DNA from 4 places in the Pseudoduganella sp. RAF19 genome. Region 4 is predicted to be linked to each of the others. Evidence: predicted binding sites of a transcription regulator. Region 4 holds the regulator's gene; each other region holds the start of a gene.
What was found. Region 4 encodes sigma-54, which starts transcription at its own class of promoters, with help from an activator protein. Its sites were predicted from a motif close to TGGCANGNAANCTGCTTT; they were not measured.

Region 1 (2,170 bases), on a different contig from region 4:
CCATTCAACCAGCGGCAGAATGTCGGTCGGCCGCTCGCGCAGTGACGGTAATGTCAAACGCAGCACAGCGAGGCGATAGAACAGGTCCGCACGGAAGCGGCCTTCGCGCACGCGCTGTTCGAGATCACAGTGCGTGGCGCTGATGATGCGCACGTTGACGGGAATAGGACGGGTGCCACCCACGCGCACGACTTCGCGCTCTTCCAGTACGCGCAGCAAGCGCGTTTGCAGGGCCAGCGGCATCTCGCCGATTTCGTCGAGGAAGAGCGTGCCGCGATTGGCCGCTTCGAACAAGCCTGCGTGACCGCCGCGACGCGCGCCGGTGAAGGCCCCTTCTTCGTGGCCGAACAATTCGGACTCCAGCAGCGATTCCGCAATCGCGCCGCAATTCACCGCGACAAAGGGACGGTTCACGCCCAGCGCACGCGGACTTTCGCGGTGGATGGCCTGCGCCACCAGCTCCTTGCCCGCGCCCGTTTCGCCCTGAATCAGCACCGTGGCCGGCGACTTCGCGTACAGCACCACGGCTTGCCGCACGCGCTCCATCGCCTCCGATTCGCCGCGCAGGTCGGCCAGCCCGTGCTTGGCGCGCAGCGTGTCGGCCACCACGGTACGATGGCCGCGATTCGATTCCAGTTGCGCCAGGCGGGCGATTTCCAGCGCGTCGTCAAAGGCCTGGCGGATCGAGGTGGAGGAGTACACAAAGACGCCCGTCAGTCCGGCTTCTTCCGCGAGGTCGGTGATGCGTCCGCCGCCGACGATGGCTTTGATGCCTGACGCCTTCAGGTCGTTGATCTGGGCGCGTGCATCTTCTTCGGCAGTATAGGTGCGGCGTTCGATGTCGACGCCGAAGGTGGCGGCGAATTCGGCCAGCGCAGGCAGTTCGTCCTGGTAGGTGATCACGCCAATGCGCGATGACACCTTGCGCGCCCGCGCCAGCGCCTGCATGAAGTCGAAACCGCTGGCCCGTGCTATCACCAGCGGCACCGACAAACGGCCTTTCAGATAAGCCGCGTTGGAGCCGGCCGCGATCACCGCGTCGCAACGTTCCGTGGCGAGGCGTTCGCGGATGTGGCGCGCCGCTTCATCGAAACCGAGGTTGATCGGCTCGATGGTGGCCAGCGCGTCGTATTCCGGCGTGATGTCGCGGAACAGTTCGGACAGCCGTGAAACGGCCACGGTCCAGATGACTGGCTTGTCGGCGGGATCGAAGGGCAGTGGCGTGGAATGTCGCATGTTTCAATTATAGCTGTTTCATTGTTTCAATGTGAAACGTCGCACTATGAGCGAAATGTTGCAAGTCCTTGATTTTGCTGGAGGTGGGTAGCTGGCACGGCACTTGCAGATAAGTGCGCAAACTAAACCGCTGAAAGGACATCATGAGCCAATATTCCGCAGGCGCCGCCTTCCGCCAGGCCGTCAAAGAAGAATCCCCGCTGCAGGTGGTGGGCGCGATCAACGCCAACCACGCTCTGCTGGCAAAGCGCGCCGGCTTCCGCGCGATTTACCTGTCCGGCGGCGGCGTGGCAGCCGGTTCCCTGGGCCTGCCGGATCTCGGCATCTCGAACCTGGACGACGTGCTGACCGACGTGCGCCGCATCACCGACGTGTGCGACCTGCCGCTGCTGGTCGACGTCGATACCGGCTTTGGCGCCTCCGCCTTCAACGTGGCGCGCACTGTGAAGTCCATGATCAAGTTCGGCGCCGCCGCCATGCACATCGAAGACCAGGTTGGCGCGAAGCGCTGCGGTCACCGTCCGGGCAAGGAAATCGTGTCGCAGGGCGAAATGGTGGACCGTATCAAGGCCGCCGTTGACGCGCGTACCGATGAAAACTTCGTGATCATGGCCCGCACCGATGCGCTGGCCGTGGAAGGCCTCGATGCCGCCATCGAACGCGCCGTGGCCTGCGTTGAAGCGGGCGCCGACATGATCTTCCCTGAGGCGATGATCACGCTGGACATGTACAAGCAGTTCGCCAAGGCGGTGAAGGTGCCGATCCTGGCCAACATCACCGAGTTCGGCTCGACCCCGCTGTTCACCGTTGAAGAACTGAAGTCCGCTGATGTGGGCCTGGTGCTGTATCCGCTGTCCGCTTTCCGTGCCATGAACAAGGCGGCTGAAAACGTGTACGGCGCGATTCGCCGCGACGGTACGCAGCAGAATGTGGT
Region 2 (2,170 bases), on a different contig from region 4:
GATTTCGGAACGCTCACTTTGGCCAGCGACGCCGCGTCCCTGTACAAATCGATCTGGTTGATCTGCGTGGCGACAGCCAGATAGTCCGGATCGCTCTTCAGCAGTCCCCAGCGCTTCTGCTGCGTGAGGAACCACATGCCGTCCGACAGATAGGGGAAGTTCACCGCACCGTCATTGAAGAACTTCATGTAGTTCGGATCGTCCCAGGTCTTGCCCAGGCCATTCTGGTAGCGGCCCAGGATACGCTGGCCGATCACGTCGACCGAGGTATTCACATACGATTTGTCGGCGATGGTATCGGCCATCTTCACCTTGTTGGACAGCGAAGCGTCAATCCAGCGGCCGGCATCGAGAATCGCTGCCACCAGCGCCCGCGCAGTATTCGGATATTTCTTCACCCATTCGGCGCTGGTGCCCAACACCTTTTCGGGATGGTCGCGCCAGATGTCCTGCGTGGTGGTGGCCGTGATGCCGATGCCGTCGGCAATGGCACGGTGATTCCATGGCTCGCCCACGCAGTAGCCATCCATATTCCCGATACGCATATTGGCCACCATCTGCGGCGGCGGCACGGTGATCATCTTTGCGTCTTTCATCGGATTGATGCCGTAGGCCGCCAGCCAGTAGTACAGCCACATTGCATGCGTACCGGTGGGGAAAGTCTGCGCAAAAGTGTATTCGCGCGGATCGCTCTTCATCAGCTTCGCCAGCGAGGCACCGTCAACACCGCCTTTATCTGCAAGCTTTTTGGACAGGGTGATCGCCTGGCCATTGTGGTTCAGGTTCATCAGCACGGCCATGTCCTTCTTCGGGCCGCCCACGCCGAGGTGCACACCGTACACCAGGCCATACAGCACGTGCGATGCATCGAGTTCGCCGTTCACCAGCTTGTCGCGCACAGCAGGCCATGAGGCTTCCTTGCTTGGGATGATCTTGATGCCGTATTTTTTGTCGAAGCCCAGAACGGACGCCATCACCACCGACGCGCAATCGGTCAGGGGAATGAAGCCGACTTTGACCTCCTCTTTCTCAGGCTTGTCCGAGCCTGCGGCCCAGACGCCCTGCGTCGCGAGTCCTGTCAATGCGGTGGCGGCGCCGGCCTTGAGCAAGGCGCGGCGGGTCAGGCTGAATCTGTCGTCCATCTTCCGTTGTCCCCGTAGCGAATGGCCGGCGGACGCCAGCCTCACGGTTGTATGTGCAAGCAGCGTGCCAGCGCATTCGCAGGGTGGAAGACAGATCAGGAGTGAATTTCAGGCACTGGATTTGTGCAGCGCACCAAGCGGGTGCAGGCCAGGCTCCGCGCGGAGGCGCACCACCATCAAATCAACAAAGGCCCGCACGCGCGCGGAGCCCTGGCGCGCATCGCGATGCACGATATGGATCGGTACCGGGGGTGTAGCGTAATCGTCAAGCACCAGTTGCAGCTCACCGGAGGCCAGCAGCGCCGATGCCTGATACGACAGCAGGCGTGCGATGCCGAAGCCGCGCTTCACCGCCTCAATGGCCGCGTCGTTGGTATTCACATTCAGGCGCGCGCTCGGACGCTGCGAGATCAGGCGGCCCTGATCGACAAAGCGCCAGTCCGGCGGCGTGCTCGATCCGGATGACGACACGACCACGTGATGCATCAGGTCCTGCGGCGTGCCAGGTGCGCCATGCTGCGCCAGGTATTGCGGCGATGCGACCACCACGCGCCGCACTTCGCCCACGCGTGTGGCGCGCAGCGTCGAATCCGGCAACTCGCCAATGCGCACGCCAACGTCGATGCCCTCTTCCAGAAGGCTCGTGACGCGATCCACAAATAAAGTGCTTACCTCCATGCCCGGATAGCGCTGCAGGAAGTCGACGATGCCGGGCATGACGTACATGCGGCCGAACAGCATGGGCGCCGTCACCATCAGGTGTCCGCGCGGCGCGGCGTTGATGCCCTGGACTGCTTCGTCGGCTTCGTCCATCTCGGCGATGATGCGGCGCGCGTCGTCCAGATAGCGCTGGCCTGCTTCGGTGACGCGCACATGGCGCGTGGTGCGGTCCAGCAGCTTGACGGCCAGACGTTCCTCCAGCGCGGCGATGGCGCGCGTGACGGCGGGCGGCGACATGCCCAGGCGGCGCGCGCCGGATGCAAAGCCCTGCTCTTCGGCGACGGCGACAAAGACGGTCATCAGGTAAA
Region 3 (2,170 bases), on a different contig from region 4:
CGCGTTCACGGTCCATATCGGCCTCCTCACTTGCATCAGGCAATGATACTCCGATGCGAGGAGGTCAGGCGTTTGGTTCGATATCCAGGTTGACGGAATAAGACAGGCGCTTGCCTTCATACAGGCCGCCGCCGCGCACCACGCCTTCGGTGGACGTCAGTTTGCCGGAAAGATCCAGACGCGCCAGGCGCTCGCGGAAAGCGATAGCGTCTTTCGGCGCCAGGTAGCCGACCATGTGGCCACTGAGGAAGACGGCAACGGCCTTGTCTTCGTAGGGATTATGATCGTCCGGCAGCAGCAGGGCAGGGTGCCGCACATCGGCGCTGGCATCGCCGTGCTCGCCCGCCAGTTCGCGGATGGTCTCGTAGTAGCGCGACTCGCCCAGCACTTCCAGCTGGAAGCGGCCATTGTCGGACCAGTGGTGGGCAGGCTCGCCTTCAGGTAGCGGCGTGTAGGAGCCGGCGGCTGGTTTGTCCTTGGGCGTAAAGGCTGGCGCCTGCGGTTTTCCTTTCAGCAGATAGACAAGGGTCACCAGGGCAAGGACGATGATGATCAGGTTGAGAGCGAGGGCCATAGCGTGCTTCGAAGATTCAAAAGAACGCTATTATCGCAGCCCCCGCTGCTTCGATCTATCAGGCTTTTTGCTTGCGGCGGCGCAGGGCGGCCGCACCGGCCAAACCCAGGCCGACCAGGGCCAGGCTGCCCGGTTCCGGTACGGCGGCAGCGTTGACCGTGATGTCGTCCACCAGGAAAATGCCACCGGAGACGCGCAAAGTGTCAATTCCAGTAAAGCCCAGGTTGACCAGCTGCCAAGGGTTGCTGTAGGTGACGGCCACATCGCCAACCACCACGCCGTTCAGCAGGCCTTGTACATGGGAAGTGAACGCGGCGCCTTGCCAACCGTTCAGCCACAGCGACTGCGCCGAGAAAGTGCCGCCGCCCACCTTGGTCATATCCATATCGCCCGAGAAGTCGTTGAGGGCGGCAAAGTGACCGCTGTGGCCATCGCCGACGCCATTGCTCCAGCTGCCGGCCGGCGATACGTCGACGACGTCGGAATTTGCGCTGAACCGGAAGCCCTGTTCAACGAAACCACTTCCCAAGCCGGTGATGCCGCCCGGGGTGCCGATATCGTCAAAGGTCAGCACGCCTGCCTGGGCGGAGGCGGCCAGGCCGAAGACCAGCGCAGAAGCGAGGATGAGTTTTTTCATGGAAATGCCTATTGTCTAAAGGTGATATTGTTTAACTATTAGCAAATCTTGGGCCATCGCAATAAAATCAAGGACTTAGCTTGATTTAATACAAGATCGTGTCTTCCGGTGTAAAGAAAGCCGACACAAAGTTTCGTGCCGGGAGGACGGTGTGGCGGGGTATAATGCGCGTTTTTTCAGCAAGTCCTGTTATGTCGTCCGAAACTCCACCAAAGGGCCCGGCGCGGTCCATGCTCTACGATCCGACCGAACGCCGCATTCGCAGCTTCGTCACCCGCGCGGGACGCCTGTCTACGGCGCAAGAGCGCGCGCTGAACGATTTCGGCCCGCAGTACATGGTGGACTACAACAAGGCGCCGCTGGATTTCGCGCAGGTCTTCGGCCGCAAGGCGCCGGTCGTGCTGGAAATCGGCTTTGGCATGGGCCAGACCACGGCGCATATCGCCAAGCTGATGCCGGAGAAGGATTTCATCGGCGTAGAGGTGCACACGCCAGGCGTGGGCAGCCTGCTCAAACTGTGCGGTGAGGAGAACATCGGCAACTTGCGCGTGATCCAGCACGACGCGGTAGAAGTGCTACGCGATATGATCCCGGCCGGTTCGCTGGCAGGCGTGCATATCTACTTCCCCGACCCTTGGCACAAGGCACGCCACAATAAGCGCCGCCTGATCCAGCCGGCTTTCGTAAAGACGCTGTGCGATCACCTGGCGCCGGGCGGCTATATCCACCTGGCGACCGACTGGGAAGACTACGCGGTACAGATGCTGGAAGTGCTGAGCGCCGAGCCGGCACTGCGCAATACCGCGGACGGCTACGCGCCGCAGCCGTCCTACCGTCCGCTGACCAAGTTCGAGAATCGTGGCCTGAAGCTGGGTCATGGCGTCTGGGACCTGGTCTTCGAGAAGAAATAAGTCCCCGCCGGCAGGAATACCAGCAGATTCCCGCACAACACAAGCAGC
Region 4 (2,170 bases):
TGACGTTTTTCTTTCTCGGTGAGGTTATCTACAGTCAGGATGACAGCAATATCAATCACTTGATCGAAATGGCGCTTAACCCGCTCCAGCTTGTTCTGCACGTACTCGCGAATCGCTGGGGTCACTTCGACATGATGTCCACTGATGGTGAGATTCATACACACTCCTAAAGATGATGTCGCTTACTAGTTCGTACACGCTGGTGGCGTGCAGCGGAACCGTGCACTACAAAGACTTGCGGAGGCTAACGGGAGGAATTTTCAGAGCTTCGCGATACTTGGCAACAGTACGTCGCGCAATCACCATGCCCTGTTCTCCCAGCATGTCCGCAATCTTACTGTCGGATAAAGGATTTTTAGGGTCTTCAGCTCCTGTCAATTGCACGATCAGCGCACGGATCGCAGTAGAGGAAGCTTCACCCCCGGCTTCGGTTGCGACGTGGCTGCCAAAAAAGTACTTCAACTCAAACATTCCATGCGGGGTGAGCATATATTTTTGAGTTGTTACCCGAGAAATAGTGCTCTCGTGTAGTCCCAGTGTATCAGCTATTTCACGCAACACAAGGGGTCTCATGGCAACTGCACCATGACTGAAAAAGTTCTTCTGCCTTTCAACGATCGCTTGTGCAACGCGCAAAATCGTATCGAAACGCTGGCGCATATTCTTGATCAGCCACTTGGCTTCCTGCAGCTGTGCGCTCATCTGGCTCTCGCCTTTGCCCTGCTTGAGCAGGCTGGCGTACAGCGCATTCACACGCAGGCGCGGCATCACATCATTGTTCAGCATGACGATCCAGCCGTTGCGCCCCTTCTTCACGATCACGTCAGGCACCACGTAGTCTGACACGTCTGACGCAAATTCAGCGCCCGGATGCGGATTGCACTGGCGGATCACGGCCTGCGCTTCACGCAGGTCTTCGTCGTCGCAGTCGAGGGCTTTTTTCAGCTTGTTGAATTCACGCTGGGCGAACCAGGCCAGGTGCTTCTCGACGATGCATAGCGCCATGCGGCGCGTTACCAGCGGGATGTTCGGCAAGCGCTTGATTTGCAGCGCCAGGCACTCGGACGCATTGCGCGCGCCCACGCCAATGGGATCGAAAGTCTGCAGCAGCGCCAGCGACGTACGCAATTCTTCCAGTTCGATTTCCAGCTCTTCCGGCAGACGCGCATGGATTTCTTCCAACGGCTCTTCCAGGTAGCCGTTTTCGTCCAGCGCATCGATGATGATTTCCATCAGCGCGCGGTCGCGCGGTTCCTGCACGGTCACGCGCATCTGCTCCAGCAAATGCTCGCGCAGCGTGCAGCCGCTGGCTTCCAGTTGCGGACGGCCGTCTTCATCATCGGGCGACTTGCTGCTGGAGGAATTGCTCCAGTCGTCAACAGCATCGCCCTCGCCGTTGCCTTCATAGCTCTCGCCGTCGGCCGCAGGTGCTTCCGCGCCCTCGCCGCCTTCGCTGGCAGCCTGGCCGTTTTCTTGCGGCGGCGCTTCGCCATTGCCGCTGCCCTGGCTGATGGCGCCGTCCGCCAGCAGGCGCACGGAATTGTCCAGTGGATCGTCCAGCCGCTCCAGTAATGGGTTATCACTGAGCAGCTGCTCCAACTCCTGGTGCAGCTCAAGCGTCGACAGCTGCAACAGGCGGATCGACTGTTGCAGTTGCGGCGTAAGCGCCAGGTGTTGCGAAGTTCGCAGTTGCAGTGATTGTTTCATGGGCCTTTCTTACATCCGGAAGTGTTCGCCGAGGTAGACGCGGCGCACGGATTCGTCAGCAATAATGTCGTCAGGGCGGCCGGAAGCCAGTACCGAACCCTGGTTGATGATGTAGGCGCGGTCGCAAATGCCGAGCGTCTCACGCACATTGTGGTCGGTAATTAAGACGCCGATGTTGCGCTCCTTCAGAAAACGCACAATCCGTTGGATTTCGATCACGGCAATCGGGTCCACGCCGGCAAAAGGTTCGTCCAGAAGAACGAAGCGTGGGTTAGTGGCAAGAGCCCGTGCAATCTCAACACGGCGGCGCTCACCACCGGACAGCGACAGCGCCTGATTCTCGCGCAGCTTCTCGATTTGCAGATCGGCCAGCAGCGCTTCCAGGCGCTCTTCGATCTGCTCCTTGGCCAGTGGCTTGCCGTTCACCTGCTGGATCTCCAGCACGGCACGGATATTCTCTTCC

Region 1: the regulator sigma-54 is predicted to act here: its motif matches at 1,329-1,346, upstream of prpB (methylisocitrate lyase).
Region 2: the regulator sigma-54 is predicted to act here: its motif matches at 1,195-1,212, upstream of AB4Z19_RS20285 (CmpA/NrtA family ABC transporter substrate-binding protein).
Region 3: the regulator sigma-54 is predicted to act here: its motif matches at 1,250-1,267, upstream of AB4Z19_RS12245 (PEP-CTERM sorting domain-containing protein).

Annotation. Positions count from the first base shown of each region.
Region 1 is NZ_JBFREF010000010.1:29,814-31,983, reverse strand. Features, by position in the region: gene prpR (propionate catabolism operon regulatory protein PrpR) at 1-1,236, opposite strand, end outside; gene prpB (methylisocitrate lyase) at 1,380-2,170, shown strand, end outside.
Region 2 is NZ_JBFREF010000007.1:227,092-229,261, reverse strand. Features, by position in the region: gene AB4Z19_RS20285 (CmpA/NrtA family ABC transporter substrate-binding protein) at 1-1,142, opposite strand, end outside; gene AB4Z19_RS20280 (LysR family transcriptional regulator) at 1,251-2,170, opposite strand, start outside.
Region 3 is NZ_JBFREF010000004.1:231,896-234,065, forward strand. Features, by position in the region: gene AB4Z19_RS12235 (hypothetical protein) at 1-16, opposite strand, end outside; gene AB4Z19_RS12240 (hypothetical protein) at 65-574, opposite strand; gene AB4Z19_RS12245 (PEP-CTERM sorting domain-containing protein) at 633-1,211, opposite strand; gene trmB (tRNA (guanosine(46)-N7)-methyltransferase TrmB) at 1,442-2,122, shown strand; gene AB4Z19_RS12255 (DMT family transporter) at 2,086-2,170, opposite strand, start outside.
Region 4 is NZ_JBFREF010000006.1:219,590-221,759, reverse strand. Features, by position in the region: gene hpf (ribosome hibernation-promoting factor, HPF/YfiA family) at 1-158, opposite strand, end outside; gene AB4Z19_RS17860 (RNA polymerase factor sigma-54) at 226-1,707, opposite strand; gene lptB (LPS export ABC transporter ATP-binding protein) at 1,717-2,170, opposite strand, start outside.